Regions from separate parts of the Priestia sp. JNUCC 25 genome, predicted to be linked through region 1. Evidence: riboswitches for the same ligand, from Rfam matches in the RefSeq annotation. Region 1 holds a riboswitch; each other region holds the start of a gene.

Region 1 (6,057 bases):
TCGAAGAGCGAATTGATGAGATGGTGAAACGACACGTGGAGTTTAACCGGGAACTTTTGCAAAAAGGCATTGATGAAGGAGAGTTTTCTCCTAAAAATGCAGAACAGCTTGCAGTGATTTTAGAAGGGCTGTTTGTTGGAATGAGCCGTATGTCTCGAAAAACGAACACGGAAAATGCCCTGCAGCTTTACCATTCAGCAATCGATGTATTTTTAAACGGAATTATAGCAAGGTCTTCTTAAATAATCGGGGATGCTTATTGCGGTAATGAGTAATCCCTCATTATTTTGTATTTTTATAGACCGAACGTTCAGTATTTTTGTAATCAGGAGGTTTATATGTCATTATTGTTAAGAAATCGAGCGGCGATTTTGCTGCTCATGCTAAATATTTTTATTATTTTTACAGGAATCGGTCTCGTTATTCCAATTATGCCAACATATATGACGGAGCTTCATATCAACGGCAGCGTGATGGGGCTTTTAGTAGCGGTGTTTTCACTAACTCAATTTCTGTTTTCACCTTTAGCGGGTCGGTTATCAGATTCGTTAGGGAGAAAGAAAATTATTGTAGCGGGAATGATTGTTTTTGCCTTATCTGAATGGTTCTTTGGTTCAGTGAGTACACCTCTTTTATTATTTGTATCGAGAATGTTAGGAGGGGTCGGGGCCGCGCTTATTATGCCTGCTGTTATGGCTTATACAGCGGACGTGACGTCTGCTAAAGAACGCGCTAAAGGAATGGGCTATGTGACGGCGGCGATTACAACAGGATTTATTATTGGGCCCGGTATCGGAGGCTTTTTAGCTGAATACGGCATGCGTGTACCATTTTATATGGCCGCAGTAGCAGGAGGCTTGGCTGCAGTGATTACGCTTTTTGTTTTGCCAGAGTCTCGTCCTGTACAAAATCATGCTGTTTCAAACAATGAGAATCCAAAAGAAGATCGGCTGCTACTGCAGCTTATGAATTCCTATAAAGAACCTTATTTTCTAAGTTTAATTATTGTTTTTGTGACATCGTTTGGATTATCCAATTATGAAACGATTTTTTCACTATTTGTTGATCATAAATTTAGCTTTACGCCAAAAGATATTGCGTTTGTTATTACGTTTGGCTCTATTGCGGGGGCTGTAGTGCAGGTTACGATTTTTGGCTGGATTTTAAATAAGTTTGGTGAAAAAAGAGTGATTTCGTTTTGCTTGATGATGACGGGACTTTTTATTTTACTTACGCTATTTGTGCACACGTACTGGCTTATTATTGTTGTGACATTCATCGTCTTTTTAGCAACAGATATTTTACGTCCGGCAATCAGCACGCAAATGTCGATGATGGCACAAGACGACCAAGGGTATGTAGCCGGACTAAATTCTGCTTATACAAGTCTTGGGAATATTATTGGACCAGTTGTAGCAGGCTTTCTCTTTGATATAAACATTAATTATCCGTACGTATCAGCTGCACTTGTACTGCTGCTTTGTTTTCTTTTATCTTTAAGAGCAGGGAAGGACAGAAAAACAGCTGTGAGAAATCAAGCGGTTCAAGAGAAATAACCATAAGGAAAAAATGATAGAATTCTTAGGGAATAGAAGACCTCTAGTAGCTTACTGGAGGTCTTTTGATTATTCTTTTAGTAAAGGTGTAAGGTTTACAACGCCACTCAGCCTATAGAGAAGCTTTATTTTATCGGCAAAACAGTGAAATGGTTGCAAATAAAAAAGGTTAATAGTAAACTTTAAACGTAACAAGAATAGTATGGGAGCTTGCGCGGGGCAGGCTGAGAGTACAGGGACGCCTGTTGACCATTTGAACCTGTTGGATAATGCCAGCGCAGGGAATGTGAGTACATACCAAAGCACTTTGCGCATGCAAGGTGCTTTTTTGTCTTTTTTTTGCAGTGTTAAAACTAAATGAAAAGAGTGAGAGAATATGGATATTAGTAAAATTTCAGCTCAATTAGAAAAAGTAAGAGATACAAGTCCGCTTGTTCATAATATTACGAATGTTGTGGTAACCAATTTTACTGCAAATGGACTGCTTGCACTAGGAGCTTCACCTGTTATGGCTTATGCGAAGGAAGAAGTGGCTGACATGGCACGAATCGCCGGAGCGCTTGTTTTAAATATGGGTACACTGACGGCTCAAGAAGTAGAAGCGATGAGAATAGCAGGAAAATCAGCAAATGAAAATGGCGTGCCGGTTATTTTCGATCCTGTAGGAGCCGGAGCGACACCGTTTCGTACAGAAGTAGCACGTCAGCTTGTAGAAGAATTAAATATTGCAGTTATTCGTGGTAACGCTGCTGAAGTTGCGAATGTAGTAGGCGAGTCATGGCTCATTAAAGGCGTTGATTCATTAGAAGGGCAAGGAGACGTCATTGAACTTGCTGAGAAAGCAGCGAACAAATTAGATACAGTGATTGTTATCACGGGTAAACAAGATGTAATCACGGATGGAAACACAACGTATACAGTAGACAACGGTCACCCGTTATTTACGAAAGTGACGGGTACTGGGTGTCTGCTGACATCAATTATAGGAGCTTTCGCTGCTGTAGAAAAAGAATATGTCGAGGCAAGCGTTGCTGCTTTAAGTTTTTACGGAGTGGCAGGTGAGATCGCCGCAGCGAAAAAAGGTGAAGAAGGGCCGGGAAGCTTTCAAATTGAGCTGTTAAACCAACTTCATCTTTTATCTGGGCAGGATATTGAATCATATGCAAGAGTACATCAACGTTAAAAGGAGCCGGAAAATGACAAACGAAGAAATCAAAAAGCTGCTGCAAGTTTATTTTATAATGGGCAGCAATAACTGTAAAAAAGATCCGAAAGAAGTGTTGAAAGAAGCAATTGAAGGCGGCGTTACCGTGTTTCAATTTCGTGAAAAAGGCGAAGGTGCCTTAACAGGAGAAGCGAAATATCAGCTGGCGAAGGAACTTCAGCAAATTTGTCAGCAGCACAGCGTTCCTTTTGTTGTGAATGATGATCTTGACTTAGCGATCCGCTTACAAGCAGATGGCGTTCATATTGGACAAGAAGATGAAAAAGCTCATATTGTTCGAGAGAAAATAGGAAAAGGGATTGTGGGCGTCTCTGTTCATAATGTACAAGAGCTGCAGCAAGCGATAAAAGACGGGGCGGATTATGTAGGAATGGGACCTGTTTTTCCTACTTCTACAAAAAAAGACGCAAAAGCAGTGCAAGGTACAAAATTAATTGAAGAAGTGCGAAACCAGAATATTGACTTTCCAATTGTAGGAATCGGTGGTATCACGCCTGAAAATGCCAAACAAGTAGTAGAAGCAGGTGCAGATGGCGTTTCTATTATTACCGCGATTAGCTTAGCAGCGTCTCCAAAAGAAAAAGCAGCTCAATTGAAAGAAGCGGTAGGAAAATAAAAAAAGCGCACACTGTGCGCTTTTTTTATTATAGCTGAACAGTTTGAGGAGTTTCTTCGCCTTCATTCATGAAGCGAATTTCGTTCGGCGTAATTTCAAGAACAACATACTCAGGGTCATTTGGACCGTCAAACCATTCTTTCATGTGATCGTTCCATATACGCTCTTTTAATTGATCACCAGTACGAAGAACAGCTGTACCAGATAATTCTAAGTATTGATCGCCATATCCTTCACCGCTGTAGCCCAATAGTACGTGCACGTTCGGATTGGCTTCGATTTCTTCTGCCTTATGTGTATTGATATTTGTTGGTGTGTAAAGAGCGATACCCTCTTCGTCGCTAAAGAATGTCATATAGCGAGAATGGGGTTTGTTGTTTACAACTGTGGCTAATGTTCCTACACGATTTCCTTCTAATACTTCGTTTACTTTTTTAGCAATTTTTTGTTCATTCATTTTATCCATCTCCTTTATTACTTTTTATGTTCCTCAATCGAAGATAAATAAAACATACATGTCTAAAAAAAAATATAAGTTAACAATAAAATAGTTATGTAAACTAATAAAATGAAAAATAAAAAAAGCTAGCTACAGCTAACTAAAAAATAAGCCCGCACTGCCGTAACCCTAAGTGTCTTAAATACCCAGATCTACTAGGTGGGTGCCCTCATAGCCGGGTTTAGCGTCCCAAGAAGGGCGTGCTATCTGCAGCTAAATTTTGAGCTCCCTTTTAACACTCAAAGGTTTAAGACAACATGAGTATACGCACAGCGCAGGTATGTATAACAAATGTAAATAAGATGCCGATATATAAATGTTTTCTAATTAATCAACTTTCATCGTACAAGAAATGATTATAACGGAATAATGAATGGAACGCAAGACTTTTATTTAAAGTTTTTCTTCTCTAACATCTTGGCGGTTATGCCGTAACAAAATAAGAAAAGGGCCCGCAACTGGAATGAAACATAAAAGAAGGTAAGGCCGGGATGCAATCCTTTCTTTTGTCATAACGGAGTAAGAAAGCCACGTTAAAACAAAAAAATCAGCGGTCATCACGCTAACAAGCTGTGACTGCATAAAAGCATCTCCATAAGCTTTTATTGAACCTACGGATAGTCCGTATACGTAACCTGAAATCGTGAGCGCTAAGCACAGTCCAATCCATAGACGAGAAGAAATGATAGCAATGAAGCGTGAAGAAACACGCGAACGTGTTCGAACTTTTTGTCCTTTCCAATGATAATAGAACAAAAGAGAAAAAGCTCCAAGCGCAAATGATAGAAGAGAAAATGGCCATCCAGGCAGTTTGTATGTATCTTTTTTACAGATCATTATCATAAACAATACTGGGAAAAGTCCTAAAAAAGAGAATACCATAACCACGAGCGGATCTACCTGTTGAAAATTTCCCGTGATAAGATTTTTAAACAGCAAATCATTAGCGGCGCTTGCTCCCGGAGCTAGCAGCAAGGCGTATAGTACAAGCATAGCCCATACAATGATATACATATTCTCAACTCCTTTTACTTGTTTTAGTGTACAAAAACCATTTCAGTATATTTCCCCGTCTTGTGACGAAGGGAAACGCTTGAAACTCTTCTTTAATTAGGTGTAATATTACACTAAAGAAATGTACGTGTATAGAAAGAAAGGGCTGTGAAAATGAATAAACAAGAAGTAATTAAATCAGTATCGGATAAAATACGATTAATTCGTTTAGAAAGAAACTATTCACAAGACAGAATGGCTGAAGTCATTGGTATTTCCAAAAAAACATTGGTTCAAATTGAAAAAGGGCGCACGGAAGCAGGGTGGACGACCACTGTTGCAGTATGCGGTTTGTTTGGTGACAGTGAAATCCTTCAATCGGTTTTAGGAGACGTTCCTTTAGAAGTAGTAGAAATCATTGCTCATAACGGCGTATCTTCTCCAAAAGATAAAACGCTCGGAGGAAGAGTATGGTGGAAAGAAATTCAAAAAGAAGGCTCTTTTCGTCTGCAGCAAAATATGATTAGTCAGCACTATCGCATTTTAGATGACCAAGACTATCGATGGTTTAGTTCATTTGATAAAAGCGAAGCGGTAAAAAGGTTTGAAGAATTAACGAATGAATAAAAAAGAGGCCGAGACGTAACGAAATCACTGCATATATGAAACCTACGTTCACCCTATCCATAAAAAAATCCGAACGAGTTTGATTCTCCATCAAGAGTCTTGATTCATCGTTCGGATTTTTCTTCCATTGCTATACTTTTGTCTCAGCTTCTACTGATTCATTAAGGTACCTGATGAGGGACGACTGAACCAATTCCATAGCTCTACATCTCCAAGTGACGCATATGTGATCGACGGATCATTTTTTAATTTCAGAAGCTTTTTTGTAGGCCCTGTAATCACAACGCCGTACACACCGACGCCATGTTTTTTCACATAAGAATATCGCTGCTTTAGCAACAGATCCGAATGGTCTAGCTGACGAACTTTTTGGACCGTTTCTTCATTATCAGCTAATAGTTTCATCATATTTAAAACGTTCGACTTGCTAGTAGAGTGGGTTTGATTTCCTTTGTGTTCGTAAGGTAAGTCTAGAAACTCTGGAAAGCCAAATGTTGATGTTAAGTCAATTAATGGCTCGTCTTTTGTACTTGTTTTTTGT
Region 2 (6,057 bases), 1.3 Mb from region 1:
CAGTACGGCTGGGGAATTAGGTAGACTAGCGAATGCTAGCAGTGCTGCTGTTATTCGTTTGTGTAAATCTATCGGGGTTAGCGGGTTTCAAGAATTAAAGGTAAGAGTAGCCGGAGATTTAGCTAGAGATACGGAGCAAGGATACCGCGATATTGAAACAAATGAAACGATTCAATCTATTGTCAAAAAAACGGCAAGCAACAGCATTCAAAGTCTAAGTGATACGGCCGAGCTTGTGAATTATAAAGAAGCAGAGCGGGCTGTTTTGGCACTGATTGAAGCCAAAAATATTCATTTTTTTGGAATCGGTGCTTCACATATTATTGCTATAGATGCGCAGCAAAAATTTCTTCGAATTAATAAAAATGCTACGGCTTTTGCAGATAGCCATCTAGCAGCTACACTCATCGCAAATGCAAGTAAAGACGATGTAGTTGTGGGTATTTCTTTTTCAGGGGAGACTCCTGAAGTAAGCAACGTCTTATCTTTAGCTAAAAATCGCGGAGTAAAGACGATTAGCTTAACCAAGTATGGACAGTCTACCGTTTCGTCTTTAGCTGATATTTGTTTGTATACGTCTTGTTCTCAAGAAGCGCCGTTTCGAAGCGCGGCTACATCGTCTCGTTTAGCCCAGCTTTATGTGATTGATGTGTTATTTTTAAGTATTGCAGCGCAGCAGTATGACCAGACGATTGAGTATATTGATAAAACAAGAGATGCCATTCAGTTTTTGAAAACTAAGAAATAAAAAAAGAAAGCGATTACAAAAAGGGGATTTTGTGGTCTGTTTCCTCAGTACCGTATCCATCTAAGAGGAAAATACAAAGGGGGATTAACATGTCTTTAGATAATCATCAATTAGCAAAGGTTATTTTGGAGATGCTTGGGGGAGCATCGAATATTGAAGCGTATACGCATTGTATGACTCGGCTGCGGGTGACTGTAAAAGATGATTCAATTGTAAAAAAAGCAGATATACGAAAGCTTGAAGGCGTGCTCGGATTAGTTGAAGAAGAAACGCTGCAAATCATTATTGGTCCTGGAAAAGTAAACAAAGTAACAGAGGAATTTGGAAAGTTAATTGATGAATCCGGCGGTATTAATTTAGAAAATCGTGCGGCTCAGCGGAAATCGGAGCTGAAAGAAAAAAATGCAACTCCGTTTAAGCTCTTGCTTCGCCGAATTGCGAGTATTTTTATTCCGTTAATACCTGCTCTTGTAGCATCCGGACTTATCACCGGAGTGACAAAAGCAGCTGTTCAAGCGAAGTGGCTTCCGGCAGATTCACAGATTGCTATTCTTTTAACCGTTATCGGGAGCGGTTTATTTGCCTATCTTGGTATTTTAGTAGGTATTAATGCCGCAAAAGAATTTGGTGGTTCGCCGGCTCTAGGAGGCTTAGCAGGCATTTTAGTCATTAATCCTGCCGTAGCTGATATTAAACTTTTTGGTGAAGCTCTTTTGCCGGGGCGTGGCGGCTTAATAGGCGTGTTGCTTGCAGCAATCTTTATGGCCGTGGTAGAAAAACGAGTACGTAAATTTGTCCCTCAGTCACTGGATATTATTATTACACCAACCGTTACGGTGTTAATTACAGGCATTATTACGTATGTAGTATTCATGCCAATCGGAGGCTTAATTTCAGATGGAATCACAAAAGGTCTTTTAGGAGTTCTAGAGGTTGGAGGAGTTGTAGCAGGCTTTGTTTTAGGAGCAACGTTTTTGCCGCTCGTTATTACAGGACTGCATCAAGGTCTTACTCCTGTTCATTTAGAGCTTATTAATTCAATTGGAGATGATCCGCTTCTTCCTATACTAGCAATGGGCGGAGCCGGTCAGGTAGGTGCAGCTTTTGCTATTTATATCAAAACAAAGAAAAAACGTTTAAAGCGAGCAATTGGAGGGGCACTTCCTTCAGGTCTGCTGGGAATCGGAGAGCCGCTTATTTTTGGAGTCACACTTCCTTTAGGGCGCCCATTTTTAACCGCTTGTCTTGGAGCCGGAATCGGAGGAGCGTTTCAGGCGCACTTCCATATTGCAACTGTAGCAGTGGGGGTATCCGGTTTGCCGCTTACGTTTTTAGTTCATGCGCATCAAATTCTTCTTTATTTACTTGGATTAGTTATTGCTTATGCAGCAGGGTTTATTTGTACCTATTTCTTTGGATTTAACGATGAAATGGCGAGGGAGTTTGAATGATCGGTATTTCGTTTTATTTAAATGATAGTGATGCCCAAAAAAGATTAATAGAAGCGAGTGAATGCGGAGTTACACGCGCATTCACTTCGCTTCACATTCCAGAAGAAAAAGGAGATTTGGCTGAACGGGCAAAAGAATTGCTTCATGTGGCTAGAGATTGTGGAATAAGCGTGTATGCAGACGTATCCAAGCATACGCCGGTTCATTTAGGTATTGAAAGCCTTATGACGCTATCTTCACTTGGCGTATCGGGTATTAGACTAGACGATGGCTTTAGTGTAAAAGAAACTCTTTCGCTTGCGAATGAATTTTATATTGCTGTTAATGCAAGTACGTTATCCAAACAAGAAATAGAATCGCTGTTATCTGCAGGCCTTCATCATCATCAGCTGCTTGCATGGCATAATTTTTATCCGCGGCCTGAAACAGGACTTGAAGAAACGTTTTTTCAACAGCAGACAGATTTATTTAATGAACTTCGTATCCCAGTCTGCGCTTATATTCCTGGAGAAGGCGAAAAAAGAGGCCCTGTTTATCAAGGTCTTCCTACTAGAGAAAAAGACCGTAATAGATGTCCTTTTACCTCTGCAGTAGATTTATACGGATGCGGAGTAACGGAGGTTTATATTGGAGATCCATACGCCGGTTCAAGTTTATTAAAGCGTTTAGTTCGATATCAAGAAAACCGCATTATTCCGCTGCGCATTCGTTCACTTCATATAGAGGGAACGTACAGCGTGCGTCCGGATGTATCAAGAGACGTTCTGCGGTTGGTTGATACTCGATCTGTAAAACCAGTGCCGCCATTTCGTACAGTAGAACGCAGAATCGGAGCAATTACAATGGACAATGATGGCTACGGACGCTACAGAGGAGAGGTTCAAATAGCTAAAACGAATTTGCCTGCAAATACTAATGTTAACGTGATTGGGTATGTGATAGAGGAAGATCATGAGCTACTTTCATTAGTGAGACCGGGGCGAAAACTTGAGCTTGTCACTGTCTAAATGGAAAAATCGTGTATTTTTAAAAAAGCCGATAGCTAACTAGTAAGCTTATAAAAGTAAAGAGCACACACTGCTTAAAAAAGGTGTGTGCTTTTTATTTTACTAAAAAGGAAACTATTTTCATTGCTGAATCATGAACCTTTCTATTGAATAAACCGCTTTACTATGATAAAACTATTAAAGGTAAACATATGATAATAGTTTAATTTCATAGAGATACAACACCACTAGGGGTGCTTTCGAAGCTGAGAGAGACGAGAAGTCTTAACCCTTATAACCTGAACTAGGTAATACTAGCGTAGGAAAGAGGTATTGTAATGGATGTTTTGTATGGGATTTCCTTACGAACTCGTTATAATAATTTTGTGTATATAAACAAAAACACTTCTTTCCTGCGAAAGAAGTGTTTTTTTATGCATAAAGGAAGGTGTCATACATGGAAGAAACAATTGATTTGCTTGTCAAACAGGTAGAGGAGCGCAAAGGGGAGCTAATCCAGTTATTAACAACGCTTGTTTCATATAAAACGCCGGCGCCTCCTGCACGAAATTCTCATGAAGCGCAGCTATACGTAGCGGATTTCCTTAAAAACTGCGGTTTTTCCATCGATATGTGGGACTTATATTCCAACGATCCCATCGTAGTAGGTACGTTAAAAGGACAAAAATCAGCTGACTATCAAAGCTTGATTATTAACGGGCATATGGATGTTGCTGAGGTACAAGAAAATGAAAAGTGGGGGACAAATCCGTTTGAAGCTGTGGTAAAAGACAATATGATAATCGGACGCGGAGTTGCTGATATGAAAGGCGGCTTGGCAGGAGCATTATTTGCAGTGCAGCTTTTAACGGAAGCAGGAATTGAACTGCCGGGAGACTTGATTTTTGAATCCGTTGTAGGAGAAGAAGTGGGAGAAGCAGGTACGCTGCAATGCTGTCAGAAAGGATATACAGCTGACTTTGCGCTTGTAGCCGATACGAGTGATTTACATATTCAAGGTCAAGGCGGAGTAATCACAGGATGGATTACGATAAAAAGCAGCAAAACCTATCATGACGGTACACGCCGAAGCATGATTCATGCTGGAGGAGGGCTGTTAGCTGCGAGCGCTATCGAAAAGATGGCAAAAGTGATCGGAGGGCTACAAGAATTGGAGCGCCACTGGGCTGTTACAAAGAGCTATCCAGGATTTTTGCCAGGAACAAACACGATTAACCCAGCAGTAATCGAAGGCGGAAGGCATGCTGCGTTTATTGCAGATGAATGCAGGCTGTGGATCACCGTTCACTATTATCCTAATGAATCATACGACCAAGTATCAAAAGAAGTGGAAGAATACATTTTAGCTATTGCAAAAGCAGATCCATGGTTAAAAGATAATCTGCCAACCTTTGAATGGGGAGGCACATCAATGATTGAAGACAGAGGAGAAATCTTTCCGTCATTAGAAATTGATGAAGGTCATGCAGGAGTGCAGCTGCTTGCACATACTCACGAACAAATTGAAGGGGAAAAGCCTCCAATTGATGTGTCAACTAGCGTAACAGATGGCGGTTGGCTAGCTGATGCGGGTATTCCAGCAGCTATTTACGGTCCTGGGAATTTAGCAAATGCACATGCTGTGAACGAACAATTAGATATCAATCAGCTTATTCAATATACAAAAGTGATGGTGCAGTTCATTTATACGTGGCTGCATACGCATAAGGAGTGATCATCATGAAATTTAGTGAACGATTATATGAAAAGCTGCAGCCGATTTGGCGCCAAAATCATAATCATCCCTTTGTACAGGGAATGGGAGACGGAACGCTTGAAAAGGAGAAGTTTCGCTTTTATATGATTCAAGATTATCTTTACCTAATTGATTATGCTAAATTATTTGCGATTGGAGCCATGAAAGCTACCAATGTTCAAACGATGGGGAAATTTGCTGCACTTTTAGATTCTACATTAAACGAAGAAATGAGCCTGCACCGTGAGTATGCCAAGAAATTTGAAATCAGCGAAAAAGAATTAGAAAAAGCGCAGCCATCTCCTACAACGCTTGCATACACACACTATATGCTGCACGTTGGTCAAAGCGGAACATTGGCTGAATTAGTGGCGGCTCTTTTGCCTTGTATGTGGAGCTACTGGGAAATAGGAAAAGAACTCAGTGAAAAGCCTGGAGCTAACAATGAGTTTTATCGTGAGTGGATTGAAATGTACAGCTCAGAAGAATTTGGAGAACTAGCGACGTGGTGTATCAACTTATTTGACTCACTTACTGAAGACAAATCAGAAGCGGAGTTAGAAAAGCTCGAAGAAATTTTCTTAAACACAACGCGTTTTGAGTATATGTTCTGGGATATGGCTTATAACGAAGCGATGTGGCCAATTTATGAATAAGTCTGTGTTATCTTTTCAAAACGTAAGTTTTACGTACAAAAACGGTGATCAAGCGATTTTAAAATCATTAAATTTAGACGTGAAAGAAGGCGAGTTTGTAAGTATCGTTGGAGCAAGCGGATCTGGAAAAAGTACGTTGTTTCGTCTCATTACAGGTCTTGAACAGCAGAGTGAAGGCGATATCATGATTAACGGACAGTCTTACGAAAAACGTCTTGGAAAAGTAGGCTACATGCCGCAGCAAGATTTGCTTCTTCCGTGGCGCACGATTCTAGACAATGCAGCACTGCCTCTTGAGCTTCACAATGTGTCAAAGGCAAGTGCTCATAGGCAAGTATCTCAGCTGCTCGAAGAGTTTGGGTTAAAAGGGTATGAAAACCGTTTTCCAAGTGATTTATCCGGAGGGATGAAGCAGCGTGTTTCTTTTCTGCGAACGGTATTAAGCGGTTCTAACGTGCTG
Region 3 (6,057 bases), 1.6 Mb from region 1:
AGCGACAAAAGTGCAGCAAATTTCTTCATTTTCTAAACCCCCTAGTATTCTGATAGGAAATGATACTCTGTGATACTAAACAAGAACACAGCAAAAGTCAACAAAAAAAACTTATACGATTAATGTGACTTAAAATAAGGGAAATATACCTTCTATACACGGTTTGTCATAAAGATACAGAAAGATTTTAAAATTTGGATTAAGTGGATTTTTAAGGGAGGTTTGAGGAGTAAAAAGGAAGTTTCATGCGACGATTTTCTCTTTCATTTTTTCATGACTTTTGGTGCAATAAACATATAGTTAAATGTTAAGGTAGAAATAAATTCCTTATGGTACACTTAAAGAAGAATTTATGAAACGGAGCGATATGATGAAAGCCATAAACTTAATCTCAATTGCCTTTGGTGCTATCGCTGGTACATATGCACGTTATTTGCTGAATCTTTCCTTATTATACACGGGCTATCCAATAGGAACGGTAATTGAAAACCTATTAGGAAGCTTCATACTAGGCCTATTAACAGGATTTTTTGGGTGGAAAAAGCCAAAAGAATGGATAAAGCTTGGACTAGGAGTTGGCGTGTGCGGCGGTTTTACAACGTATTCAACGTTTGCAGGAGACGTCATTTCTCTCACTCAGCACCATTTATTTTGGGGAGCCATTTATGTAATTGTCTCTTTAGTAGGTGGAATCCTTCTTGCTTTAGCAGGCTATCTATGCGGTGAAGCGGCAGGGGGAAATTTAGTGAAAGTACATGAGGTGAAGTAAATGAGCATAGTAAGCTTGGCACTTGGCGGGGCAGCTGGAGGGATATGCCGTTATCTTTTGGGTTTAAAAGTTACAAAAATAGTTTCAAACCCTCCTTTTCCAGTATCAATGCTGTTTGTAAACTTGTTCGGTGCGTTTGGCCTTGGTCTTTTTTACGGTAGTTATTATGGAAAGGTTCCGAGTCATGCTTATGATGATTCAATATTTTTAATGATTGGCATTGGGTTTTTTGGTGCCTTTACCACTTTTTCAACGTTCAGTGTGGAAACCGTACAGTTAATTCGAGAAAAGTCTTATCGAAAAATGTTGGCGTATGTGGGGATTTCAGCATTTGGAACAGTTGGTTTATTTACAGTCGGTTTACTGGCAGGAACGTTTTTATTTAAGTAAAGAGAACGTTTCTAGTAGGGAAAAACAAAAAGACGGAGAAGTAGAGAATGGATAGAAAAGCAGAAGTTTGGAAATACATTTTGTTGATTGTAGCTGTTGCAGGTCAGATCATCGGTTTTTTATTTTTATTTATAAATGTTGTCGCGGCATTTATTTTTTACGGTTTTTATATTCTAACTTTTATTATGTTACTCCTGCTGTTTATATGGGATCGGAAAAAGGAAAAAGACAAAGAAGAATTTGACGACTATACCGATTACTAACCATATAAAAAGCAGAATGATGCGGTGCGCCGGGCCTCTTACTTACTAAAGAAGCTTAAAAGATACATCTATAAAAGGAAGAGAGCCGTAAGAGCATAAAGAGATATTGTATTTACATCTAGTTGTGTTATAATTTTAAGTGCGAAAACAAAATCAATAAATAGCAATCACTAGGGGAGCTTTTTGAAGCTGAGACGAATGTATTTCGGACCCTTTGAACCTGATCTGGTTTGGACCAGCGTAGGGAAGTGGTGATCATGTTTACATAACGATGCATGCTAACCACTCTACGTTGTAGAGTGGTTTTTTGTATGTAATAAAACCCTCTACACAAGATGAGGTGATTGAAATTTCTCTTTATTCTGAATAGAAAGGTTTCGATCATGTGGATATTCCTAAATTTCATGTCATTACAACAGATAAGCAGCCAATCGAAGAGCTTCAAAAAATTTTAACGGCTATCGCGCCTTTTGCGGGCGCCGTTCATATTAGAGAAAAAGAGAAAACGGCAAAGCAGATTCAATGTTTACTAGAAAGCCTGCCATTTTGTCGCTCTAAAATTATTTTGAATGACCGAGTTGATGTAGCGCATGCTTTAAAAGCAAAAGGCGTACAGCTTGCCTATCATAGTTTAGACGTTTCGGTTGTTATAGACGCATTTCCTTCTCTTATTGTCGGAAAATCAGTTCACTCTGTGGAAGAGGCTTTAGAAGCTGAAAAAGATGGTGCTCACTACATTCTATACGGACATATTTATTCAACACATTCAAAAAAAGGATTAAAAAGTCGAGGGATAGCAGCACTAAAAGAAGTAGTAGACGCTGTGCAGATACCTGTTATTGCCATTGGAGGAATTACACCTGTAAATGCCAAAGAGGTGCTTCAAACAGGAGCACACGGTATAGCTGTGATGTCTGGTGTCATGCTTGCGCAAGATCCCCTCAAAGCGATTAAACAATATTCTCATATATGGACATCTGGAGGTGGAGAAAATGAAGCAGCATTATGATGTACTGTTAATCGGAGGAGGTATAATCAGCTCTTCTATCGCTTATCATTTGTCAAAACAAGGAGCGTCAGTAGCTATTCTTGAACGCAATCAAATTGGTTGTGAAGCTTCAAGTGCAGCCGCTGGTATTTTAGGTGCTCAAGCTGAAATTGATGAAGAAGGTCCTCTTTTAGACCTTGCTATTAAGAGCAGAAGCATGTTTCCTGAACTGGTGAAGGAACTAAAAGAAAAAACGGCCATCGATGTAGAGCTCATTCAAAAAGGCTTATTAAAAGTCGCTGTAACAGAAGAAGATGCACACGTATTAAAGAAAAAAGCCGCTCAGCACCACCGGTGGGATGAACATGTAAGATGGATCGATGTAAAAGAAGCGCGTTTGTTAGAACCCGGGCTCTCTCCAGACATATACGGAGCCATTACAATACCGGGAGACGGCCAGCTAGCTCCGGCTAAGTTAACGCAAGCTCTTGCTCATGGAGCCTTGTATCACGGAGCAGATGTATTCGAATACTGTGACGTTCATTCTCTTATTATGGAAAATGAAACAGTAAAAGGTGTACAGACGTCCAAAGGCTCTTTTTATGGAGAAAAAGTAGTTATTGCAGCAGGCTCATGGGCTAAACGCTTTATTTCTTCTGAACATGTAGGTCAGGTGTTTCCCGTAAAAGGGGAGTGTATTGCTCTTCAAAGTCATAAGCCGCTGCTTTCTAAAACGATTTTTTTAGATGAAGGTTTTTACTTAGTGCCTAAGACTGGTGGAAGAATCGTAATCGGGGCAACTAAGCTACAGCATGATTTTACCAAGACGGTTTCTGCACAAGGTATTCAATTTTTGCTGAATAAAGCTTCTGCGCTTCTGCCGGCTATTAAAGAAGCCACATTTGAAAAAGCATGGGCTGGTCTTCGTCCGCAAACAAATGATGGCTGGCCTTATTTAGGAGAGCATCCTGAAATAGCGAATCTACACATGGCGTTTGGCCACTACCGAAACGGTATTTTATTAAGTGCTGCAACTGGAAAAATTATGGCTGATGCTTTGTTAGGGAAAAAGCCGAATCATTCATTTTTTACATCATTTCAGCTAACAAGAGTAATGGAGGGAGTTCATTGAATCTAATCATTAATGGTAAGACCGTTACTTTTGGAGACGAAATTGAAACGGTCGAGCACTTGTTGCAGGCTCAGAACCTGCATGAACGAGTGGTAATTGTTGAGCTAAACAAGAACATTTTGCAAAAAGAAGAACATAGCGATGCATGCTTAAAAGATGGCGATATATTAGAAGTTGTTTCATTTGTCGGAGGAGGATGAAGAGTATGTTAAAAATTGGACAATATACATTTAATTCACGTTTACTATTAGGAACAGGGAAATTTCCGGACTTTACGACTCAGCGTCAAGCGGTAGAAGAGTCAGAAACAGAAATTTTAACATTTGCTGTGAGACGAATGGATATTTTTGATCAAAATCAGCCTAATTTATTAGAAGCGCTTGATGTGAAGCGTTTCACTCTTTTGCCTAACACTGCTGGAGCAAAAAATGCAGAAGAGGCCGTACGTATTGCTAAATTAGCAAAGGCTTCTGGACTTTGTGACATGGTGAAAGTAGAAGTAATTGGATGTGATAAAACGCTGCTTCCTGATCCAGTTGAAACATTAAAAGCCAGTGAAGAACTGTTAAAAGAGGGCTTTACCGTTTTACCTTACACATCAGATGATGTTTTACTTGCGCATCGTTTAGAGGAGTTAGGCGTACATGCCATTATGCCAGGAGCTTCGCCTATCGGTTCAGGTCAAGGTATTATTAATCCGTTGAACATGCGTTTTATCATTGAACAATCAACTGTTCCAGTAATTGTAGATGCAGGTATTGGAACGGCTTCAGACGCAGCTCAAGCTATGGAGCTAGGAGCAGATGGTGTGTTATTAAATACAGCTGTTTCAGGAGCAAAAGATCCTGTGAAAATGGCTCGTGCTATGAAGCTAGCGATTGAAGCAGGACGAGCAGCATTTGAAGCAGGACGTATTGAAAAGAAACAATATGCAACGGCAAGCAGTCCAACAGAAGGGATGAGTATCGGTTGATTAATCGTTATTCCCGCCAAGAATTGTTTCAACCTATTGGAAAAGGCGGACAGCAGCAAATTCAAGAAAAGCATGTTCTGATTGTAGGAGCAGGCGCTCTTGGAACAGGGAACGCCGAGGCCCTTGCGCGAGCGGGGGTAAAGAAAATAACGCTCATTGACCGGGACTATGTAGAGTGGAGCAACCTTCAGCGGCAGCAATTGTATAGTGAAAAAGATGCTGATAAAAGAATTCCAAAGGCAATTGCCGCTAAAAAACGGCTTCACGATATTAATCATGATGTAAAAGTAGAAGCGCACGTAGCAGACGGTACCCCTCAAGTTTTAGAACAGCTTGTTGAGGGGGTAGATGTTATGATTGATGCAACCGATAATTTTGACACACGCCTTGTAATGAATGATTTATCACAAAAATATGATATTCCTTGGATTTACGGAGCATGTGTAGGAAGTTATGGAATTAGTTATACTATCATACCAAGTGAAACACCGTGTTTATCCTGTTTGCTTGAATCTGTACCGCTTGGAGGGTTAACATGTGATACAGTGGGGATTATTAGTCCTGCTGTACAAATGGTAGTCGCTCATCAAGTAACAGAAGTGTTAAAAATATTAGTCGGAGACTGGAATGCGCTCAGGAGGGAACTTGTTTCGTTTGACGTATGGAAAAATGAGTATACGAGCATCAATGTGAACGTGTTTCGCAAATCTGCTTGCCGCTCATGCGGCAGTGAACAAACGTATCCCTTTTTACAATATGAAAATCAAACGAAAACAGCTGTGCTATGCGGAAGAAACACGGTACAAATCCGTCCGGGCAAATCAGCCAAGCAGCCGCTGCAGTCTTTAGGTGAACGATTAAAAGAAAAAGGATATAAAATTGAACAAAATCCGTATCTGCTTTCTTTTTATGTAGATGATTACCGTTTAGTGATGTTTCAAGATGGACGCGTCTTTGTCCATGGAACAAACGATATAGTAGAGGCAAAGTCACTTTATCATCGGTATATTGGGTAAGAAAGAGATGGAGGTTTCAGGCATGACAGTACCAAAAGCATTAACCATTGCTGGATCAGACAGCGGTGGAGGAGCAGGCATTCAAGCAGATTTAAAAACATTTCAAGAGCGTGACGTTTTTGGCATGTCTGTTATTACAGCTGTGACTGCACAAAATACTGTTGGCGTTCAAGGAGTTTATCCTTTAGCAGTAGAAGCAGTTGAAACGCAGTTAGATTCAATTGCCACTGACTTATTTCCTAATGCAGTGAAGACAGGTATGTTGTTCAGTGCTGATATTATTTACGCAGTGGCTCGTAAAATCAAACAGTACGGACTGCAAAATGTTGTAGTTGATCCCGTTATGATTGCAAAAGGCGGTCAGTCTCTTCTTCAAAGAGAAGCTGTACAGGCTCTAAAAGAATTATTGCCTCTTTGTGAAGTCATTACGCCGAACATACCGGAGGCGGAAGTCATCACGGGTAAAGAAATTCACACGATTGAAGACCGAAAAGAAGCGGCAAAACAGATGCATGAGCTAGGTGTA

Evidence for each region. Region 1 has a riboswitch for thiamine pyrophosphate ahead of thiM (hydroxyethylthiazole kinase). Riboswitches for the same ligand answer to the same signal wherever they lie in the genome.
Region 2: another riboswitch for thiamine pyrophosphate. It lies ahead of JNUCC25_RS04560 (acetylornithine deacetylase); the one in region 1 lies ahead of thiM (hydroxyethylthiazole kinase).
Region 3: another riboswitch for thiamine pyrophosphate. It lies ahead of JNUCC25_RS02790 (thiamine phosphate synthase); the one in region 1 lies ahead of thiM (hydroxyethylthiazole kinase).

Annotation. Positions count from the first base shown of each region.
Region 1 is NZ_CM132211.1:2,164,239-2,170,295, forward strand. It holds gene JNUCC25_RS10970 (TetR/AcrR family transcriptional regulator) at 1-242, shown strand, start outside; gene JNUCC25_RS10975 (MFS transporter) at 339-1,556, shown strand; TPP riboswitch at 1,749-1,857, shown strand; gene thiM (hydroxyethylthiazole kinase) at 1,933-2,739, shown strand; gene thiE (thiamine phosphate synthase) at 2,753-3,397, shown strand; gene JNUCC25_RS10990 (pyridoxamine 5'-phosphate oxidase family protein) at 3,426-3,854, opposite strand; RNA gene ssrS (6S RNA) at 4,003-4,180, opposite strand; gene JNUCC25_RS11000 (hypothetical protein) at 4,290-4,910, opposite strand; gene JNUCC25_RS11005 (helix-turn-helix transcriptional regulator) at 5,064-5,516, shown strand; gene JNUCC25_RS11010 (anti-sigma factor) at 5,667-6,057, opposite strand, start outside.
Region 2 is NZ_CM132211.1:869,721-875,777, forward strand. It holds gene JNUCC25_RS04545 (MurR/RpiR family transcriptional regulator) at 1-748, shown strand, start outside; gene JNUCC25_RS04550 (PTS transporter subunit EIIC) at 838-2,199, shown strand; gene JNUCC25_RS04555 (MupG family TIM beta-alpha barrel fold protein) at 2,196-3,206, shown strand; TPP riboswitch at 3,426-3,528, shown strand; gene JNUCC25_RS04560 (acetylornithine deacetylase) at 3,643-4,920, shown strand; gene tenA (thiaminase II) at 4,926-5,597, shown strand; gene JNUCC25_RS04570 (ABC transporter ATP-binding protein) at 5,590-6,057, shown strand, end outside.
Region 3 is NZ_CM132211.1:521,271-527,327, forward strand. It holds gene JNUCC25_RS02770 (amino acid ABC transporter substrate-binding protein) at 1-29, opposite strand, end outside; gene JNUCC25_RS02775 (fluoride efflux transporter FluC) at 371-769, shown strand; gene crcB (fluoride efflux transporter CrcB) at 770-1,159, shown strand; gene JNUCC25_RS02785 (hypothetical protein) at 1,207-1,422, shown strand; TPP riboswitch at 1,585-1,686, shown strand; gene JNUCC25_RS02790 (thiamine phosphate synthase) at 1,808-2,431, shown strand; gene thiO (glycine oxidase ThiO) at 2,415-3,542, shown strand; gene thiS (sulfur carrier protein ThiS) at 3,539-3,742, shown strand; gene JNUCC25_RS02805 (thiazole synthase) at 3,748-4,515, shown strand; gene JNUCC25_RS02810 (thiazole biosynthesis adenylyltransferase ThiF) at 4,512-5,531, shown strand; gene thiD (bifunctional hydroxymethylpyrimidine kinase/phosphomethylpyrimidine kinase) at 5,554-6,057, shown strand, end outside.